3 regions of the Paraburkholderia sp. D1E genome follow, and region 2 is predicted to be linked to each of the others. Evidence: riboswitches for the same ligand, from Rfam matches in the RefSeq annotation. Region 2 holds a riboswitch; each other region holds the start of a gene.
The links. A riboswitch is a leader RNA that binds a small molecule or an ion and turns the genes downstream of it on or off. The one in region 2 is predicted to bind cobalamin.

Region 1: another riboswitch for cobalamin. It lies ahead of ACUN0E_RS14580 (precorrin-3B synthase); the one in region 2 lies ahead of ACUN0E_RS37435 (TonB-dependent receptor domain-containing protein).
Region 3: another riboswitch for cobalamin. It lies ahead of cobA (uroporphyrinogen-III C-methyltransferase); the one in region 2 lies ahead of ACUN0E_RS37435 (TonB-dependent receptor domain-containing protein).

What each region holds. Positions count from the first base shown of each region.
Region 1 is NZ_JBQYMB010000001.1:3,236,135-3,243,250, forward strand. Features, by position in the region: gene cbiE (precorrin-6y C5,15-methyltransferase (decarboxylating) subunit CbiE) at 1-723, opposite strand, end outside; cobalamin riboswitch at 808-986, shown strand; gene ACUN0E_RS14580 (precorrin-3B synthase) at 1,070-2,623, shown strand; gene ACUN0E_RS14585 (precorrin-8X methylmutase) at 2,616-3,242, shown strand; gene ACUN0E_RS14590 (precorrin-2 C(20)-methyltransferase) at 3,243-3,974, shown strand; gene cobJ (precorrin-3B C(17)-methyltransferase) at 3,971-5,752, shown strand; gene ACUN0E_RS14600 (alpha/beta hydrolase) at 5,777-6,604, opposite strand; gene ACUN0E_RS14605 (AAA family ATPase) at 6,649-7,116, opposite strand, start outside.
Region 2 is NZ_JBQYMB010000001.1:8,316,315-8,323,430, reverse strand. Features, by position in the region: gene ACUN0E_RS37455 (EVE domain-containing protein) at 1-195, opposite strand, end outside; RNA gene ssrS (6S RNA) at 292-473, opposite strand; gene ACUN0E_RS37445 (cell division protein ZapA) at 584-898, opposite strand; gene ACUN0E_RS37440 (ATPase) at 895-1,251, opposite strand; cobalamin riboswitch at 1,459-1,715, shown strand; gene ACUN0E_RS37435 (TonB-dependent receptor domain-containing protein) at 1,807-3,702, shown strand; gene ACUN0E_RS37430 (FecCD family ABC transporter permease) at 3,730-4,785, shown strand; gene ACUN0E_RS37425 (ABC transporter ATP-binding protein) at 4,782-5,621, shown strand; gene cobT (nicotinate-nucleotide--dimethylbenzimidazole phosphoribosyltransferase) at 5,659-6,720, shown strand; gene ACUN0E_RS37415 (adenosylcobinamide-GDP ribazoletransferase) at 6,781-7,116, shown strand, end outside.
Region 3 is NZ_JBQYMB010000001.1:2,878,078-2,885,193, reverse strand. Features, by position in the region: gene cobN (cobaltochelatase subunit CobN) at 1-1,444, opposite strand, end outside; gene cobW (cobalamin biosynthesis protein CobW) at 1,451-2,551, opposite strand; cobalamin riboswitch at 2,747-3,026, opposite strand; cobalamin riboswitch at 3,106-3,333, shown strand; gene cobA (uroporphyrinogen-III C-methyltransferase) at 3,558-4,319, shown strand; gene ACUN0E_RS13020 (cobalamin biosynthesis protein) at 4,316-4,858, shown strand; gene cobO (cob(I)yrinic acid a,c-diamide adenosyltransferase) at 4,855-5,457, shown strand; gene ACUN0E_RS13010 (cobyrinate a,c-diamide synthase) at 5,461-6,840, shown strand; gene bluB (5,6-dimethylbenzimidazole synthase) at 6,824-7,116, shown strand, end outside.

The DNA.
Region 1 (7,116 bases), 5.1 Mb from region 2:
CAGCGTGATCGCGCGGACGTCGCGTTTGGTCAACTGACCGTCGTGGCGAAAGGCGTCGTCGGGCAAGCCTGAGGTCAGCGGCAAACGCGGGGCGCCTTCCGTTGCACGGCATTCGAGCGCAATCAGGTTCAGCGCCGCCACTTCCTGTGCCGACCATTGGTCCGCGCGTCCGTCGATGCGCCGTTCCAGATCACCGCCCAAATGCTCCAGCACGGTCATCCGGGTCGCGCCGAAACCACGCGCATTCAGCAATTCGGCCAGTGCTGCGGGTGTACGCCCATCGGCGCTCAGCACGAAAACGCGCGCGCCGTCGTGCAAATGAGCATTCAGTGTCGGCAATGGCCGTCCCACCAGCGAAACCGTCGCGACATCCTGCAATGGCCAGCCCAGCCGCGCGGCCGCCAGCGACAACGATGAAGGCGCGGGCAGCACCCGCAACTCACCTGGCGTCAACTGCCGCGCCAGCGTCGCGCCGACGCCGAACAGCATCGGATCGCCGCTCGCCAGCACACACACGGACCTTGTACGCTCCGCCAGCAACGGCGCGAGATCGAACGGCCGCGGCCATGTCTCGCGCCGCGCGGCGAGGCGCGCGGGCAGCATCGCCAGATGCCGTTCGCCGCCGTAGACCACCGACGCCTCCAGCAAAGCACGCCGCGCAGGCCTCCCCAAGCCGGCGAAGCCGTCATCGCCTATGCCCACTACGGTCAGCCATGCCGGCATGAATCCATCCTCAATCTGTATCTTCAAATATTGCGCTGTGCCACGCCGATCAAAGCGTCCAGCCTCGTTGTGCTGTTCGAAAAAAGGCATAATACAGCCGCCGGTGCCCTTCGGGGCCGAAGAGGGAACACAGTGCCACTGTGGCTGCCCCCGCAACTGTATGCAGCGAGTCCGCCTGCGCTCCGCGCCACTGGTTCGACCGGGAAGGCAGCGGCGGACCACGACCTGCCAGCCAGGAGACCTGCCGGCGAGACTGTTCGTGCCAGCCTACATCGGGCGGGGTGTACCGATGCCGCAGCAATGCCGCCTTGCGGCTTGCTCGGGCCGTCGCGCGACGCTAAACCCGGTGTCCGTCTTGAATCAAGCTTCGCCCTCCACTGCTTCGTCCGACGCGGCCCAGACGCTGCGGCCCTCGGCATGTCCCGGGCTGCTGCGCATCGTCGCCGCACGCGATGGGGGGATTTGCCGGATCAAATTGCCCGACGGCGAGCTGAGCGCGGCGCAAGCCGTGGTGATTGCCGACGTGAGTGAGCAGCATGCGGCCGGCGTGGTCGAGTTGACCAATCGCGCGAATCTGCAGGTGCGTGGCGTGCTAAGCGGGCATGAAGCGGCGTTGATCGCGGCGCTAGTCGATGCGGGGTTAGGTCCGATTGGGGCGGCCGGCGCGGTGGATGCTTCCCGCTTGCTGCTCGCGACCTCAGCGGATGCTTCAGACACATCTCGATTCGGCGCTGCGGACGATGTGCGCAATGTGATGGTGAGCCCGACTGCCGGGCGCGATCCATTTGCGCTGTTCGACACGCGGCCGCTTAGCCTCGAACTGCTCACCTTGCTGCAAACCGAAGCGCGTTTTGCGGCGCTATCGCCCAAATTCGCGCTACTGCTCGATGGCGGTGAGCGCCTTGCGCGGCTCGATCATCCGCATGATGTCTGGCTGGCGGCAACGCAGGCGGAAGACGGCGTGCGGTTTGCTGTTGGTTTGGGGGGGTGTCCGCCGGTAGTGGCGAACGCGAACATTGCCGTTGAAGCCGATGCGGCCACGGATACATTCCAGCATGCCGGATACGCTAACTCGCGTGACGCCACGGAACGCCCCCGCACGGATAGCACAGGCGCCCTCGCCGCCGTGCTCCCTGCGCAAGTCACTGGTCTTGTTCGTGCACTGCTGCACACGTTCCTCGATCTGGCCGCCGCCGATGCCACGCGCATGCGTCATCTGCTTGCCACGCATTCCGCCGATGCGCTATTGCAGCACGCTCAAGCGTATGTCGATTTCCCGCTATCACGCGACACATCGCTCGCAAACTGGCAACGCGGCACGCCTGCCGATGCCACGCTACGACTCGGCGCGCACGCGCAGCGCGTGGTGGGGATGCAGCACGTAGGCGGCCAACCGCCGCTTGGACGACTCGACGCCATCACCTTGCGCGGCCTCGCCACGCTCTCGCAACAGCAAGGCAACGGCACGCTGCGCATGACGCCCTGGCAAAGCGTGTTGCTGCCCGATGTCGCTGCAAATGCAGCACCCACCGTGCTCGCTGAAATGGACACGCTAGGCCTCGCCTGCGATCCCACGCAGCCTCTTACACGCTTGATCGCCTGCGCCGGTTCCACAGGCTGCGCAAAAAGCCTCGCCGACACCAAAGCCGACGCACTGCTTTTAGCGAATCGCTTGCCCGAGGGCATCGACGTCCATCTGAGCGGCTGCCCGCGCTCATGCGCCGCCGCGCATTGCGCGCCGTACACGCTGCTGGCCGTGGCGCCCGGCATCTACGACCTTTATCGACGCGACGGCCAGCCGGATTTCGGCTCGTGTGTCGCGCACCAACTCACGATCGAACAGGCCGCCGACATGCTCGACCCATTGGCACACCTGGCCCGGAGCCCTTTTGATGCTTGATTACATTCGCGACGGTCAGGAGATCTATCGCCAATCCTTCGCGACGATACGTGCGGAGGCCGATCTCTCGCGCATCCCCGCCGACCTCGAAAAGCTCGCGGTGCGCGTGATCCACGCGTGCGGGATGGTCGACGTCATTAAAGATCTCCAGTTTTCTGCAGGCGCAGGCGTCGCGGGCCGCACGGCGCTGGCACAAGGCGCGCCGATTCTGTGCGACGCCGGCATGGTGGCGCAAGGCATCACGCGCGCGCGACTGCCCGCGAACAACGAAGTAATCTGCACGCTCACGCACGAAGACGTGCCCGGATTGGCGCGCGAACTCCGCAATACACGCTCGGCCGCCGCGCTCGAATTGTGGCGGCCGCATCTGGCCGGCAGTGTCGTCGTGATCGGCAACGCGCCGACCGCGCTCTTTCATCTGCTCGACATGCTCGATGCCGGTGCGCCGAAGCCCGCGTTGATCCTCGGTTTTCCGGTGGGTTTTGTCGGCGCGGCCGAATCGAAAGCGATGCTTGCCGAAGACAGCCGCGGCGTGCCCTATGTCGTGGTTCACGGCAGACGTGGCGGCAGCGCGATGGCCGCCGCCGCGGTGAATGCGCTGGCGACGGAGGTCGAATAAATGACCGTGCAAGGACGTTTATTCGGACTCGGCGTCGGCCCCGGCGACCCGGAACTCATCACGCTGAAAGCGCTGCGTTTGCTGAAGGCGGCACCCGTGGTCGCGTATTTCGTCGCGAAGGGTAAGAAAGGCAACGCCTTCAGCATCATCGAGGCGCATTTGCATGACGCCCAGCAGCATCTGCCGCTCGTCTATCCCGTCACCACTGAAGCGCTCGAGCCTCCGCTTTCGTATGAAGCGATCATCGCCGACTTCTACGACACCGCAGCGCAGATCGTCGCCGGCCACCTCGATGCAGGTCGCGACGTCGCGGTAATTTGCGAAGGCGATCCGTTTTTCTATGGCTCGTACATGTATTTGCACGACCGCCTCGCGGCGCGCTTCGAAGCCGAAGTCGTTCCCGGCGTGTGCTCGATGCTCGGCGGCGCAGCGGTGCTCGGTTCGCCGCTGGTGTATCGCAATCAGAGTTTGTCGGTGCTGTCCGGCGTGTTGCCCGAAGACGAATTGCGCCGGCGCCTCGCCGATGCGGACGCTGCCGTCATCATGAAACTCGGCCGCAATTTCGATAAGGTGCGGCGCGTGCTCGGCGAGCTGGGGCTCGCGCATCGTGCGCTTTACGTCGAACGCGCGACGATGGGCAATCAGCGCATCGTGCCGCTCGCCGAAGTCGATCCGATGGCGTCGCCGTATTTTTCGCTGCTCGTCGTGCCGGGGGAAAAATGGCAAGCATGACGCCACCCGCGATTGTGATTCTCGGTTCGGGCGCGCTGGCGACTGCGCGGCGTATCCAGGCGTTGTATGCGGGTTGTCAGGTGCACGCCTTCCAGGGACGAGTCGAGGCTGATGTTTCTTATACGGAGCTCGGCGCTCATTTGCGTGATCTATATGCGCGAGGCACGCCGATTGTCGCGTTGTGCGCCGCCGGGATCGTAATTCGTTGCGTTGCGCCGTTGTTATCGAACAAGGGCGCGGAGCCGCCCGTGCTGGCGGTTGCGGAGGATGGCAGCGCGGTCGTGCCGTTGCTGGGCGGACTTGCAGGCGTCAACGTGATGGCGCGTGAGATTGCGGCCGCGTTGGCGGTGTCGCCTGCGATTACGACGAGTGGCGAACTTCGCTTCGGCACGTGTGTGCTCAATCCGCCCGAGGGCTATGCGCTCGCCGATATCGCGCAAGGGAAACGCTTTGTTTCGGATCTGCTGGCGGGCGAAAGCACGCGGATCGAAGGCGAAGCGCCATGGCTGGAGGATGCGCAACTGCCGCGCTCTGAATCGGCACGTTTGGCAATTCGCGTGACGCCGCGTGCGTGGGATGGGCGTGATGATGAACTGGTCATTCATCCGCGGAGCGTGGTGGCGGCGGTGACTGTTCAGGGTGCTGGTGCGTATTCCAATACGGAGGCGGGCCTTGGCGTAAATCTCAGTTCAGACGCGCAGACGGGTTCCGGCGCGCGAATCACTGCGCTCGTGCGCGAGGCCTTGGACGCGCATGGGCTTGCGACGCTTTCGCTCGCGGCATTGCTCGCGCCTTCTGAACACATGGCAGACCCGGCGCTCGCCGATGCCGCGGCGAGCCTGAACGTGCCATTGCGTTTTGCTCAGCCGCTCCCGGAAGATGGCGAGGCGCCCAGCAATTTGCTGCATGCCGCGCTGCGCTTCCCTTATGAAACGCTGCACGACGACGCGGACGCAGGGGTTGCGCTCGCGTTGGCACCGTTGGCAATCGACCCGGACACGATCGGCCGCGCACGCGGCCGCTTGACGGTGATCGGCCTCGGTCCCGGCAGCGCCGACCTGATGGTGCCTGCCGCTCGAACAGCGCTGAACGAAGCCACCGATATCCTCGGCTACGAAACCTACGTGAAAATGGCCGGGCCGTTGCGTGCCAATCAACGCGTACATGGCACGGACAATCGCGAAGAGATGCAGCGTGCGCGTCATGCGTTCGACCTCGCCAGCGCAGGACGGTCAGTAGTGATGGTGTCGTCGGGCGACCCTGGCGTGTTTGCGATGGCGGCCGCAGTGCTTGAGGCGCTGGAAGAAGGAGGTTCGACGAACGCTGACTGGCGCACGGTCAAACTCGCTATCGTGCCGGGGGTGTCGGCGGCCATGGCGACCGCGGCGCAAGCCGGTGCGCCGTTGGGTCACGACTTCTGCATGCTGTCGTTATCCGACAATCTGAAACCGTGGAGCATCATCGAAAAGCGCCTCCGGCATGCGGCCGAAGCGGATCTGGTGATGGCGTTCTACAACCCGATCTCTCGCGCACGGCCGTGGCAGTTGGATAAAGCTTTGGACATCGTGCGGGAATATCGCGCTGCGGAGACAAAGGTGGTGCTCGGACGCGACATCGGCAGGCCGGGCAGCACACTGCGCACGATCACGCTCGGCGAGCTGCGTTCAAACGATGTGGATATGCGGACAATGGTGATCGTGGGCTCGTCGACGACGCGGGCGTTTGCCAATGGCATCGATGGAGGCGAGTGGGTTTATACGCCGCGGTGGTATGAGTGAGCATTGTGCTCGCTCCGCTCATTTTTACTTGCGCCCCATCCCCCTCACCACCGCCTTCATCTGCACGCCATCCGCTCGCGCGAGGTCCTCAAGAATCGTAAAGTGATTGCACCCGGCGAGCGGCACAAACTCCGCCTGCTCACCCGCCTCCCGGCACGCCGCCGCGTATTCCTCCGAATGACGAACCAGTTCTGGCAACTCGGCCGTGCCGACGGTGACCGTCATCGGTACACCTTTACCGATATGCCGCATCGGGCTATAAGCATCGATCTCGGCCTGCGTTAGCTGCAGCTTCTCGTTGAGCCATGACATCGCAATCGGCTCCAGATCCACCAATGCACTGATCGGCATGGCGTGCACGACCGACTCATGCGCGCGATAAACGGCACTCAACTGCCCACCCGCGGAATGCCCCGCAAGGCAGACGGGACCGCGTGTTCCGAGTCCATCACGATCGGCCGCCAGCGCCGCCAGCAGCGCATCGATTTCACCGACGATCTGCGTCATCGACGCTTGCGGTGCCAACGTGTACTCAGCGAGCACAACGTTGAAGCCGCACCCTAACGGCCCACTGGCGACGAACGCGAAATCCTCCTTGCTGCGCGCCTGCCAGTAGCCGCCGTGTATGAACACGAAAATTGGCGCGTCAGGCTTCCCGCACGGAAACCAGTCGAAACGTTGCCGGGGGCTCGGCCCGTATGCCACATCGCGCCGGCACGGCGCCGCGGCATACAACGCCGCGCTGCGCGTCTGAAAGCCGAACATGCGCTCGGCGACATCGGCCACCGCCGCCACGTTGTCGTAGGCCGCGCGTAGCGCCGCCTGATCCATGCCGCGATAGAGCTGAGTCATGATGTCCCCGAGTCATTAATCGAAATCAAAGCGTCGCAAGCGCGCTAGGCCGCAACCTTCAGATCTTCAATCGCCCGCTGCCGCACACCCAGATCGTCCCACAGCTCCGGATGGCACGTGAACACCAGAATCTGGTGCCGCGTGGCCGCATCGATCAATGCGCGCTTGATCGCATCGCGCCGCGTCGCATCGGTGTGCACCGCGGCATCGTCGAGCATCAGCAAGGTCGGCCGACCCGACGCTTTCAAAAGATCCGCATACGCCAGCCGCGTCAGAATGCCCAACTGCTCCCGCGTGCCGAAGCTCAACGCGTCGAGCGTATCCGCACGCCCATATCGATCCAGCGTCGCGGGACTCAGATCGTCGCCGAGTGCAATCGTTGACTGCGGGAAAATCCGCTTCAGATAGTGCCCTAGCCGCTCAGTCAACGGCGCACGCAGTTGCGCGACGGCCGCATCGCGTTCGCTGACAAGCACTTCGTCGAGCAGACTCAACGCGCTCGCCCGCAAGCT
Region 2 (7,116 bases):
GAGTCCCGCAATGCCCGGCTCAGGGCAACTCGAGTGATAGAACAGCACAGCGTCGCCGACCTGCATCATGTCACGCATGAAGTTGCGTGCCTGATAGTTGCGCACGCCGGTCCACGGCAACGTGTGTTGCGGTGCCTGGGCGAGATGGTCGATGCTTGCTTCGTCCGGTTCGGACTTCATTAGCCAGTAGCGCATGAATCGAATTGAACGTTAAAGGTTTGAGAATACAGAAGAAAAACCGAGACCCAAAGAAAAACGGCATCGAACCGAAGTCCGATGCCGCTTTTGAATAAGGTCCCCGCCTTAGCCGCTAGGCCGGCATCCTGAACCGGGGGTTCAGAATTGGTCGCAGTTAGCAGCACTTCGGGTACATCAGACAGAGTGACGCGCACACCCGTGCTACAAATTTCCACAACCGTGCACATGGCATTGGTTCAAGGAATATATGACCTTGGCGAACCAGGCAGGGAGGTCAAACCGATTGAACTCAATTGTTTGCGTGAGTTTTTGCTCATGCATTCCGCTTGAATTCGCAGCCGATCTCAGGACCGGCCACTTGAAATTGTTCGAGACTGCTGGGTGCTTACTGCATGCTGTACTGCTGAATCACCGTACCCAGTTGTTCGTTCATTTGATGCATTGTACGCCGGATTTCTTCGGCGGGAAATGCTTCTCCGTGTCGCACGCTCGTTTGCAGCTTAAGCAGTTCCGATGCCAGCGACAGCGCAGCCATGACGGCAATGCGATCCGTGCCGCGCACGTTGCTGTTGTTGCGGATCTTCGACATCTCGGCGTCGACGCGTGCAACCGCTTCAAGCAGCGCGCCTTCCGTTTCCGGCGAGCAGGCGAGCCGATAGGGCACGCCGAGAATCGATACTTCGATCTGCTTGGTGGTCATGCATTTTCTCCATGGCGGGTGGCGTCGCTCTCCGCTTCGACCTCATGCGGGGCGGCCTCGAGCAGATCGAGCTGATTGTCCGGCTCGCTTTGCGCACGAGCTCGCGGCAGCTTTTCGAGGATCGCATTCAGGCGTACCTGGGCGTCGTCGATCTTTGCCGACAGCGCGTCGCGTTCCGCTTGCAGCGTATCGCGCTCCTCGCGCATCAACGCGAGTTCAGTGCGCGTGGCCTCAGCTTCGGCACGCGTTTGGGCGAGCTGATCTTCGAGCGCGAGCCGCGCTTCATTGTGGCGTTGGCTGATCGTGATCAGCTTGCCGATATTCTGTGAAAGTGTTTCGAGTTCGGTGAGCATCTGCTGCGTCCTCTAAAGACATCGCATTTTAGCGCGGAATGTCGCAGGTTCCGACAATTGTCTCGTTTCGAGACGTAACAACATCGCTTTGTGCAGGCTTTTATCGACCCTATGATGAAAAACGACTCGTGCATCGGACAATAACCTGCACATAACAGAACAGATTGCGCACGGATTAACCATTCTTGACGGACTGGAGGACCGCTCCTAAACTGGCCGCACTTTGGTGCCCGCGCGTGCTTTTCCATAGTGCGCGCAGTTAAACGGGAAGCAGGGTGCGCCGTTCGCCAGAACGCGCAAACCTGCGCTGCCCCCGCAACGGTAAGCGACCGCATACGTCATGCAGGTTGATCCTGATCGCGTGTTTGAAGCTGAACACGCGAGTGTGCCACTGCGCGTCACGCGTGGGAAGGCGGGATCGATGTGTCGCTAGCCCGGATACCGGCCAGAGGGAGAGGATCGCCCCCACGCAAACGTAAAACAGCGCGGGCGCCTCGTTACGCATCGGCCCGCGGGGAAGCGGGCCGCGCACGCTATCAACAGGAATGCCACCCCATGCTGTCCCCTATCGCTCGCGCGGCGTTGCTCGCCTTTGCGAGCCTGCCGCTCGTCGTGCACGCGCAAGCTGCGTCTTCTTCGTCGCCGTCTTCATCTTCTTCTGCCGATTCAGGGGCTGCCGGTTCGTCTCCCGCGGTGTTGTCGCCCGTTGTCGTAACCGCGGAGCGTGGACCGCAACCGCTCGCCGATGCGATCCCGCAGACCACGCTGTTCGATCAGCAGGACATCGCCGATACGACCGCAACCGATTTGCCCGGTCTGCTGCAACTCGCGCCCGGTGCGCAAATCTCGCGCACTGGAGGCCCGGGTTCCACCGCGAGCCTGTTTCTGCGCGGCGCATCGTCGACGCAATCGCTGTTGCTGATCGACGGCGTACGGGTCGATTCGGTGAGTCTCGGCGCGCCGCAACTCGCGCAGATTCCGCTCGACCAGATCGATCACGTCGAAGTCGTGAACGGCAACGTGTCCGCGCTCTACGGCTCCGGCGCGATCGGCGGCGTGGTACAGGTGTTCACGAAAGACGGCGGCGATCATCCGCCGCGCTTCAATTTTTCGGTGGGCTACGGCAGCTATCACACGCAGACGCAGCAGGTGGGCGTGAACGGCGCGCTGGATAAAGACGGCAACACGACCTTCAGCATCTCGCTTGCGCGCTCGAAAGACGACGGCTTCTCCTCGCTCAATCCGGCACAGGCGCCCAATGCGAATCCGAATGCGAACGGCTATCTGAACGAAAGCATCTCGGCTTCGCTGCGCCACAAGTTCAACGACAAATGGGACGCGGGCGTCACCTATCTCCAGTCGAACGGCAATAACAGCTACGACAACGCGTACGGCGTGCCGACCGATCTGAACAATCTGTATAGCAAAGTGCGGCAGGTGTCGGTGTTCGCAAACGGCAAGCTGACCGACTGGTGGACCACGCACTTTGTCGTTTCCGAAGGTGACGACCGCAGCGTGTCGAATACTAACGGCATCTACAACGGCCGCTTCGATACCGACAATCGCCAGTACACGTGGCAAAATGATTTCGCGCTCGCCGCGCAACAGAAACTGCAGGTCGGCTACGAGCATCTGGATCAGAGCCTCGACTCGGATACGTTTGCGGCGCCCGACCGGCATGTTGATTCGGCTTTTGTCGGCTATACGGGGCGCTTCGGGCGCAACCAGATTCAGGCCAATGTGCGGCACGATCAGTATTCCGATTTCGGCGGGGCGAACAGTTACTATCTCGGCTACGGCTTCGACGTCACCGAGCATTGGAAGGCGACTGCAAGCTATTCGGATTCGTTTCGCGCGCCGAGCTTCGACGATCTGTACTATCCGATCAGCGGCAATCCGTCGATCCAGCCGGAGCGCAGTCATTCGATCGAAGCAGCGTTGCAGTACGCGTCGCATGCGCTTGGCGTGATGCGTCTGAGCGCGTTTCAGACGCGTTATTCAAATCTGATCGACTACCAGCAGGTGACGCCCGGCATTTATCTGGCCGAGAACGTCGGCCGTGCGAAGGTGCAGGGGCTCGAAGGGTCGTGGAGCGGCCATGTCGGCAAGACGGATGTGCGCGCGTCGGTGACGCTGCAAAATCCGGTCGACCTCGATAGCGATACCGATCTCGTGCGGCGTGCACGGCGCTTCGCTTCGCTGGCGGTGAACCGCAGCATTGCGGGGTGGCGCGTCGGCGGCGAGTGGATCGTCAGCGGCGCCCGTGAAGATAGCAGCGGCACACTGGGCGGCTACGGTGTGGTGAATCTGTCGGCGCGCTACAACCTCACAAAGGCGTGGTACGTCGCCGCGCAAATCCAGAACCTGTTGAACAAGGACTATGAAACGGCCTATTCGTATAACTCGCCGCGGCGCGGTGCGTATGTCACGGTCGGCTGGCAGCAGCAGTGACGAACATACGTGCGTGAGAAGGCGCTGATGAACCGCAGCTCGAGCCCGATGCCTATCACCACGTTGCGCGTCATGAGCGCGAAGCGCGCAGCCGCGATCTGGCTCGCGCTCGCGGGAATCGCACTGGCTGTGCTGATGGCGTCGCTCGCGCTCGGCAGCGTGTCGCTGGCGCCGGCGCGCGTGCTGGCGGCGCTCGTTCCGTCGCACGGGGCGCATATCGAGTCCGCCGATCTCGCCAGTGAGATCGTGCGCAAGCTGCGCTTGCCGCGCGCGGTCGCGGGCTTCGCATGCGGCGCACTGCTTGCATTGGCGGGTGCGCTGCTGCAAGTGCTGTTGCGCAACCCCTTGGCCGAACCCTACGTGTTAGGCGTGTCGGGCGGCGCGGCGACGTTCGCGCTGGTCGCGATGATCGCCGGTTGCGCGTGGTGGATCGTCGATGCCAGCGCGTTCGCCGGCGCTTTCGTGTCGATCCTGCTGGTGCTTGGCCTTGCGCGCCACGAGTTGTGGCGCGGCGAGCCGCAGGACACGTCGCCGCGTTTGCTGCTGACCGGCGCGGTGATCGCGGCCGGTTGGGGCGCTGTCATTACCTTGCTGCTCAATCTCGCGCCGGACAATCGTCTGCGTGGCATGCTGTTCTGGCTGACCGGCGATCTGAACGGCGGCGCGATGCCGTGGACGGCGCTCGCCGCGCTCGTCGTCGTGCTGGTGGCAATCGTGCCCGCTGCGCCCCGTCTGAATGTGCTGCTGCGAGGCGACGCCGCCGCGCAGGCGCTGGGCGTCGCCGTGATGCCGCTGCGTTTGCGCGTGTACCTGGTGGCGTCGCTGGCGGCCGCCGCGGCGGTGACCACGGCGGGCACGATCGGTTTTGTCGGTCTGGTGGTGCCGCATATGCTGCGGCTCGCGTTCGGTAACGATCAGCGCATGCTGCTGCCCGCTGCGGCGCTCGGCGGCGGTGTCGCGGTGATGGGCGCGGATCTGATCGCGCGGACCGTGATTGCGCCGGCGCAATTGCCGGTCGGCGTGATCACGTCGATCGTCGGCGTGCCGGTGTTTTTGTGGATGCTGTTGCGCAGGCGCCGATGATGAACGCACACAACGCCCCGCATTCGGCGCTCAGCGCGCAACGCCTGACCTTGCGTGCGGGCATGCGCACCTTGCTCGACGCGTTCACGCATACGTTCTACGCAGGCGAGATCTGGTGTGTCGCCGGGCCCAACGGCGCGGGCAAGACGACCTTGCTATCCACGCTGGCTGGTCTGGCGCAACCCGCAGCGGGTCATGTCGAACTCGACGGCGTGCGTCTCGCCGACTGGCCGCCGTTGCCGCTCGCGCAGCGTCGCGCGCTGATGCCGCAAAATGCTGCGGACGCGTTCAGCGCGAGCGTGCTCGATATCGTGATGCTAAACCGCTTTCCCCATCTGACAGGCTGGGGTTGGGAAGGCGAGGGCGATCGTGCAGCCGCGCATGCCGCATTGGATGTATTGGGTCTCGCCACATTCGCTGCGCGCGACGTGCTGTCGCTTTCGGGCGGCGAACGGCAACGTGTCGCGCTGGCGGCGGTGTTGTGCCAGGAGGCACCGTTGTTGCTGCTCGACGAACCGCTCTCGCATCTGGACTTGCACCACCAGATCGACTGTCTCGAAGCCCTGAGCGCCTGGACGCACGAGCCTCGGCGTACAGTGGTGTTTTCGTGTCATGACCTGAACCTCGCGCGCCGCTTCGCGACGCATGCGCTGCTGCTCGATGGCAACGGTGGCGCGTATGCTGGACCGGTGCATGATGTGCTGACGCCCACGCTGACGAGCCGCGCGTTCGGCTATCCGCTGATTCTGATTCGCGACGGTGAGCATGAGGCGCTGATTCCCGCGCCGCGCTTGCGTCACGAATCGCCTGCGGGCTATGACACACCGGCAAGCTAACCGCTTCATCAAAACATTCTCTCTTTTAGAAACGTCTATGACTTCTTTGCCAGGTTTGTCGGGATTGACAGAAGTCGAACCGCTCGATCAAACGCTGCGTGCCGAACTGCAACACATCATCGATACCAAGACCAAGCCGCCCGGCAGTCTTGGGCGACTCGAGACGCTCGCGCGCCAGATGGGGTTGATCCAGCGGACGACGCACCCCACGGTCGAACGTCCGGCGATGATCGTGTTCGCCGGCGACCACGGTATCGCGCAGGAAGGCGTGAGTCCTTATCCGCAAGCCGTGACCGCGCAAATGGTCGCTAATTTTCTCGCGGGCGGCGCGGCGATCAATGCCTTGAGCCGCGTATCCGGCGTCGAGCTTGAAGTGGTCAACTCAGGCATTGCGACGCCGTTGCCGTCGACTGAAGGTCTTATCGACATTCCGGTTGCCGCCGGTACGCGCAACTTCGCACACGAACCCGCGATGACGCACGAACAGGCGCTTGCCGCGATGCAGGCAGGCGCGGCTCGCGTGCGGTATCACGCGGCGCTCGGCACCAATGTGATTGGCTTCGGCGAGATGGGCATTGCGAATACGTCGTCGGCGGCGTGTCTGATGAGTCGCCTGTGCGGCGTGCCGATCGATGAGTGCGTTGGCCGCGGGACCGGTCTCGACAACGCGGGGCTCGCGAAAAAACGCAACATACTCGCATCCGCGCTCACGCATCACGCCGTTTCCAACGATCCGCTCAACGTGCTCGCCACGTTCGGCGGCTTCGAAATTGCGATGATGACGGGCGCGTATCTTGCTGCCGCGCAAGCCCGTATGACAATCCTGGTCGACGGTTTCATCGGGACCTCGGCATTGCTGGTGGCCGATGCCTTCGCGCCGAAGGTGCGCGAATATTGCGTGTTCGCGCATGCGTCGAACGAGGCGGGGCATCGGCGCATGCTCGATCATTTCGGCGCGCTGCCGTTGCTCTCGCTCGATATGCGCCTCGGCGAAGGCACCGGCGCGGTGCTCGCGGTGCCGCTGCTGCGCGCGGCGGTGGCGTTCGTCAACGAAATGGCGAGCTTCGAATCGGCCGGCGTCGCGAATCGTGATGTGTGATCTGTCAAAGGCGCTGTCATGCAAAGTGCCGCCCTATAGAAGCATGTGCCTTGCTTGCTCATGAACCCGCTCGCTGAACTACGCTATTTCTTCACGGCGCTTGGCTATTTCACGCGCGTGCCGGTGCCGCGTTGGGTCGGCTTTGAGCCGCACTATCTGAATGCGGCGGCGCGCTATTTTCCGCTCGTCGGCCTATTGATCGGCGGGTTGAGCGCGCTGGTTTATCTCGCGGCGTTGCATGTCTTTCCAGCGGGCGTGGCGGTGTTGCTGTCAATGGCTGCGTCGCTTCTCGTGACCGGCGCGTTTCACGAGGACGGCCTCGCCGATTGCGTCGATGCGTTCGGTGGCGCCTATACGCGCGACGACGTGTTGCGCATCATGCATGATTCGCGCATT
Region 3 (7,116 bases), 5.4 Mb from region 2:
GCGAGCCCCAGCGCGTGTTCACCGCATTGCGCGCTTCGGCGGGTAACGCATTGAAATGCACCAGATAGTCGTCGAGCGCGAGGCTTTGCAACGCGGGCCGCAAATCACGCACGACCGGATCGTTGGTCACGCCTTCGGTCAACGCCTTCAGCAAGGCGTCGCCGTCGGCAGGCAATGCTGCGAGGCGGTATCCCTCGTCGCGCAACATGGACAGAATGCCGACCACCGAGGCCGGCGTATCCAGCCCCACGCCGTTGCCGATACGCCCTTCGCTCATTGGGTAATTGGCGAGAATCAGCGCGAGTTTCTTGTCCGCGTTATCGAGTGTGCGCAGACGGCACCAGCGGCGGCTCAGTTCGGCCAGAAAGCCGACGCGTTCGAGGTCCGGTTGATAGCGGACCACATCGACTTCGGTGTGCGGACAACGATAGGCGAGCCCCTTGAAACTGATCGCCCGCGTGATGATACGGCCGTCCACTTCCGGCAACGCGATATGCATGGCGATATCGCGCGAGTTGAGGCCTTGATTGTCCTTGACCCAATCCTCGCGGTTACCGCCACTCAGAATCACCTGCATCACCGGAGCGTCGCCGGCGAGCGCAAGCGGTTCGGGGTCGTCGATAGCAGACGCGGCGAATGCAGTCGTATTCAGCACCAAGGCGACATCGTGTTGCGCACACAACCGCTGCACGACTTCGCGGCTCATCGCATCTTTCAGCGAAGTAATCGCGACCGGCAGCGGATTCAGACCTTGTGCTTCGAGCGCATCAACCAGCGCATCGAACACGGCTGTGTTGGCCGCTTGCAGATGCGCCTTGTAGAACAGAATCGCAGCGACCGGCGCGCCCTTAACCCAGCGCGCCTGCCAGTCGGCCATCGTCGGGGTATCGCGTTCGGGATAATAGAGCGTCGCGGCAGGCAAGGCGCGCGGCGGCGCAGGCTCGTGCCCCCAGCCAAGCGAGCGGTACGCGATAGCGCGCAGGAACGCCTCGGCATTCTGCGGCCCGCCTTCACGCAGATAGCGCCATAACTGATGACACAGATCGGCGCCGGCAGTGCTGCGCGCGAGCAGGTTCGGATCTTCCTGAAGATCGCCGGAGAACATCGCGAGCGTCTGCTGCTTGCGCTCGGCGAGCGCGACCACCTGTTCGATTCCATACGGCCAGTACGCCTCGCCGCCGAGGTGATCGACCACTACGACACGCGCATGCTGCAACACGTCTTCGACATAGAAATCGACTGAGGCCGGTTGCCGCAAATACGTGACGTTCGCGAGCCGTACGCTCGGAAAACCCTCGCCCAGACGAGGCACCACGCTCGCCAGCAGCGACAGCGTGGTATCGGCGGAGCTGAGCACCACGATATCGGCGGGCTGCTGATCGATGCGGATCACGCCTTGCGTATCGTCGACAAAACCGCCCGGCGTAGTGCGCAGCAGATGCATGACCGGTTACGCCTGTTGCGGTTGGGCGTTCGCCACGGCGCCCAAAGCGGCGTCGAATGTCTGTTGCAGCGTGGCCTGGTCGAGGTCTTCGCCGATCAGCACGAAGCGGCTTTGCACGCCCTCGCCCGTTTCACCCGCTTGCCAGCGCCGGTCGAAATAACTATCGAAACGACGGCCCACGCCCTGGATCACCAGACGCATCGCGGCGCCCGGCAATGCCGCGAAACCTTTAACGCGGTAAATCGTGTTCGTTTCGACGAGCCCTTGCAACGCGGCGATCACAGTCTCGCGCGACGAAACATTCGCATGCACCACCACCGAATCGAATTCGTCGTGATGGTGATCGGCATCTTCGGCCGAACCGTGATGGTCGTGGCGCAGGTGAATCGTTTCTTCCGAGGCCGTTTCGAGGCCGAGCAACGTATGCAGATCGAGCTGGCCCATCTGCGCGCGCACGATCTTCACTTGCGGCGGAATTTCTTCACGAATCGAACTTTCGACAGAAGCTTGCTGTGCGTCGTCGAGCAAATCCGTTTTGTTCAGAATCACCAGATCGGCTGCCGACAACTGGTCTTCGAACAGCTCATGCAGCGGCGATTCATGGTCGAGATTCGGATCGGCCTGGCGTTGCGCATCCACGGCGGCCGGATTGTCGGCGAACTGGCCGCTCGCCGTGGCCGGGCCGTCGACTACGGTGACGACCGCGTCGACGGTAAAGCTGTTCTTGATCTGCGGCCAGTTGAACGCCTGCACCAGCGGCTTCGGCAACGCGAGACCGGATGTCTCGATCAGCACGTGATCGATCTGCTCGCGTCGCTCCACCAGTTTTTCCATCACCGGGAAAAACTCTTCCTGCACGGTGCAACACAGGCAACCGTTCGCAAGCTCATACAGTTGCCCTTCGGTCTCGACGCCGTTTTCATCGCAACCGATGCCACAACCCTTGAGGATTTCCCCGTCGATCCCGAGTTCGCCGAATTCGTTGACGATCACCGCGATGCGCTTGCCGCCCGCATGCTGAAGAATGTGCCGCAACAGCGTGGTCTTGCCGCTGCCGAGAAAGCCCGTGACGATGGTGACGGGGATCTTGCGCATTTGAGTTTGCATCGTGAGGTCCATCCGTAGGAGTTGCATGTGCACGCCGATGCGCCTGCGCGTCTGGCTGTATAGGCCGTGCAAACGGGGCGCATGCCCTAAGCCACGACAATAACCAGACACGAGGACGAACAACGGCGTTGCCGGGGCAACAGAAAACAGAAAACGGGAATGAGGTCATGAACGCGCCGCCGCATCCCCGCGGTGGTCATTCTTCGTAGTCTGGCCGGTATCCGGGCTGGCGAAAGCGCCGCTTCCCCTTCCCGGGCGAGTGGTTTCTCGCCCAGTGGTTATATGCCGACGCGGCCTTGCGCGTGGACATCGAAGCCGGCTCCGCGGCGCCAGGCAAACAACCTGGAACCGCTTTTCGCTTACCGTTGCGGGGGCAGCACAGGTTGACCCGATCCATTGCAGGTGGGCACCCTGTTTCCCGTTTAACTGCATGCGCACGAGCGCGCATGCGAGCACCAAAGTGCGTGCGAGTTTAGGCCGAGCGCCCCGTGCCGTCAAGGAAACGCAGGCGTCCGCAGGGCCTTTCCGCAGTGCCGGCGCGGCCTGCCGTGTGCTATCGTATGCGCGCGTTTGGTGCCCGCACATGCGTTCGCATGTGCAGTTAAACGGGAAACAGGCCGCGCTCGCTGCGCTCAACCTGTGCTGTCCCCGCAACGGTAAGCGACCTGCGGTGCTTTCGCATCGCGCATGCGTTTTTGATGCCACTGTCTGACGAATCTGGACGGGAAGGCAAAACGCATGAGGCCGCCAGCCCGGATACCGGCCAGACGCGGAGGCAGTGAACGTCACGCTGCCGTCCGCCGGAATCCGCGAGGGACGGATGTGAAGGCGCTGAAGCACGACGTGGCGCGGCCGTTGGCGTTTTCCCGTGGGAAACGCGGCGAGCAGCGTTTTTCGTCGCGCGTACCCTGTCGCACCGCATGACCTCAATTTCTGCCGCCCCGGGCCTCTTCGCGTCTCACCCGTTCCCGCTTGTCATGACATGGCGCACGCCATGCGCGCCGCGATGAGCCGCGCCTGGCTGATCGGCGCAGGCCCCGGTGACGTCGAACTGATGACGCTCAAGGCAACGCGCGCCCTGGCGCAAGCCGATGTGGTGCTGGTCGACGATCTGGTGAACCCCGACGTGCTGCAATTCGCGCGCGCCGACGCGCAGATCGTGTACGTCGGCAAACGTGGCGGGCATCCGTCGACACCGCAGGCCGGCATCGTCGCGCAGATGCTCGAACATGTGCAGGCCGGGCGCAGCGTCGCGCGTTTGAAAGGGGGCGATCCGTTCGTGTTCGGCCGCGGCGGCGAAGAACAGCAGGCGCTGCATGCCGCGGGCATCAGCGTGGACGTGATCAACGGCATCACCGCCGGGATTGCAGCGCCCGCGGCAATCGGTATTCCTGTGACGCATCGCGATTACGCGCAAGGCGTGGTGTTCGTCACCGGACACGGCGCCGGCAGTGGCGAGCCGGACTGGGCCGCGCTCGTCGCCACGCGGATGACGTTGGTGATTTACATGGGCATGCGTCGCCTGAACGATATTGCCGCCGCGTTGCTCGCGGCCGGCATGAGCGCCGATACGCCGTCCGCGGCGATCGAATCGGCGACGCGTCCTGAGCAACGGCACGTGCTCGCGCGGCTCGGCGAGTTCGCGGATACAGTCTCGCGTGCCGGACTCGGATCGCCGGCGATCGTGGTGATCGGCGGAGTGGCTTCGCTGGCTTTGGCGCGGGATGCTGTGAATGCCAGTACGGTGGGCGGGTTGGACGCGCAATGAAAACGCTCACTGTCGGCATCGGTTGCCGCCTGCACAGCCCGGCTGAGGAGATTGAAGCGGCCGTGCGCGCCACACTCGGCTCGCACACATTCGATGAAATCAGCACGGTTGCCTCGATCGACACCAAAGCCCACGAAGCCGGCTTGCTCGAATTCTGCGCGCGTCATGCCCTGCCGCTGATGCTGTTCAGCCGCGCGCAGATTGCGGCGATAGCGGTGGACGATCCGTCGGCGGCAGCACGCGAGCATCTGGGCATAGACGGCGTCTGCGAACCGTGCGCGTTGCTCGCCGCAGCGGCCGAATCTGAGGCGGCCAGCGCACCAGGCGCCGCCCACGCGTCGACATTTGCGTCAGTTGCATCGGCTGAATCGGCTGCCCCAATCGCCTCACCTGCGTCGATTGCACTCAGTGCCGCGAACGCACGGCTACTCGTGCGCAAAACCATTCGCAACGGCGTCACGGTAGCGATAGCCTCAACCACCGTCCACCCCGCCGGCGAACCGACAAACAACGACACCCAAAAACAGGACCTTTCATGAAGACTGATCCCGAATCGCATCAACGCATGACCGAGCGCCGGCGCGAAGGTCACGAGAAAAAGCAGGCCAGCGCCACCGTCGAAAAAGGTCTGCTGATCGTCAACACCGGCACCGGCAAAGGCAAAACCACGGCAGCGTTTGGTATGGCCGTGCGCGTGCTTGGGCATGGCATGCGCCTCGGCGTCGTGCAATTCATCAAAGGCGCGTTGCATACCTCGGAGCGCGACTTCCTCGGTGCGATCGCCAATTGCGACTTCGTCACGATGGGCGACGGCTACACCTGGAACACGCAGAATCGCGACGCCGACATCGCCACCGCGCGCAAAGGCTGGGACGAAGCGCGCCGCATGATCGAGAGCGGCGACTATCACATGGTGATCCTCGACGAACTGAACACCGTGCTGAAGTACGAATACCTGCCGCTCGACGAAGTGCTGTCGGTCCTGAACGCCCGTGCTCACATGCTGCACGTGGTGGTGACCGGCCGCCACGCGCCGGACGCGTTGATCGAAGCCGCCGACCTCGTCACCGAAATGCGCATCGTCAAGCACCCGTATCGCGAGCAAGGCGTGAAAGCGCAGCGCGGCGTGGAGTTCTGAGCAATGTCCGCGTCCTCCAATCCCCCAAGGGGACTTCCTTCGGGGCGGGGGGCTTCGTTCGAAACGTCCCTCAAGGACACCTCCTTCGGTGCATGCCCCGCCCTGTTCATTAGCGCGCCCGCGTCGGGCCAAGGCAAGACCACGATTACCGCGGGTCTGGCGCGCTACCATCGGCGACTCGGACGACGCGTACGCGTCTTCAAGACGGGCCCTGACTTTCTCGATCCGATGATTCTGGCGCGTGCCAGCGGCGCGCCGGTACTGTCGCTCGATCTGTGGATGGTGGGCGAATCGGCCTGCCGAAACCTGCTCGCGCAAGCGGCGGCTGAAGTGGATCTGATCCTGATCGAAGGCGTGATGGGTCTGTTCGACGGCACGCCGAGCAGCGCCGATCTGGCAACCACGTTTGGCGTGCCGGTGCTCGCAGTGATTTCAGCAAAAGCGATGGCGCAGACCTTCGGCGCGGTCGCCTTCGGCCTTGCGCAATTCAGACCTCAAGTGCCGTTTTACGGCGTGCTCGCCAATCGCGTCGGCTCGCCAAGGCACGCGCAAATGCTCCAAGAGGCGTTACCGCCGAACCTGCGCTGGTGTGGGCACATCACCGGCAACGACGAAATCCAGTTGCCCGATCGCCACCTCGGGCTGCATCAAGCCGCAGAGATCGACGACCTGGAAACGCGCCTGGATCGCGCCGCCGATGCACTCGCGCAAACCGCATTGGCTGAACTCCCGCCACCGGTCGAATTCGGGGCGCCCGCGCAGGAAGCCCTGCCACGTCTTCTGGAAGGCAAGCGGATCGCGATAGCGCGCGATGCCGCGTTCTCGTTCATCTATCCGGCCAACGTCACGCTGCTGGAGACACTCGGCGCGCACATCGACTATTTCTCACCCCTCGCCGATGAAGCACTGCCGGAGCACGCCGACGCCCTGTACCTCCCAGGCGGCTATCCCGAACTCCATGCGGCAGTGCTCGCAGGCAACACGCAAAGCGCCGCGACGATTCGCGCGCACGCGGCCGCCGGCAAACCGGTCGTCGCCGAATGCGGCGGCATGCTCTATCTGCTTGAACAGCTGACCGACACGAGCGGCGCCACAACGCCGATGCTCGGCCTGCTGCCCGGCCACGCAACGATGCAAACGCGCTTCACCGCGCTCGGCATGCAACAGATCGACAGCCTGCATGGTCCAATGACCGGCCACACCTTCCACTACTCTAAACTGACGACATCGCTCACGCCGCTTCGTTCAGCCACCCGGCCGCACGGCGATGCGCCTGGCGAGAACGTGTTCCGCGCCGGTTCGATTGTGGCAACCTATATGCACGCTTATTGGCCCTCCAACCCGGCCTTCACGGCCGCCCTGTTCCATGGCGAAGCCTTTTAACGATTCCGAGCGCGAAGCCGTCTACCGCGCGATTTACGAACGGCGCGACATGCGCCATTTCGTGCGCGAGCCGGTCGACCCTGCCGTGTTGCAACGCCTGCTCGACGCGGCGCATCACGCGCCGAGCGTCGGCTTCATGCAACCCTGGCGCATCGCGCGCATCACCGATCCGGCTTTGCGCACGGCGTTGCACGCGACGGTCGAAAGCGAACGCCTCGCCACCGCCGACGCCCTCGGCAAGCGGCGCGAAGAATTCATGAAGCTGAAAGTGGAAGG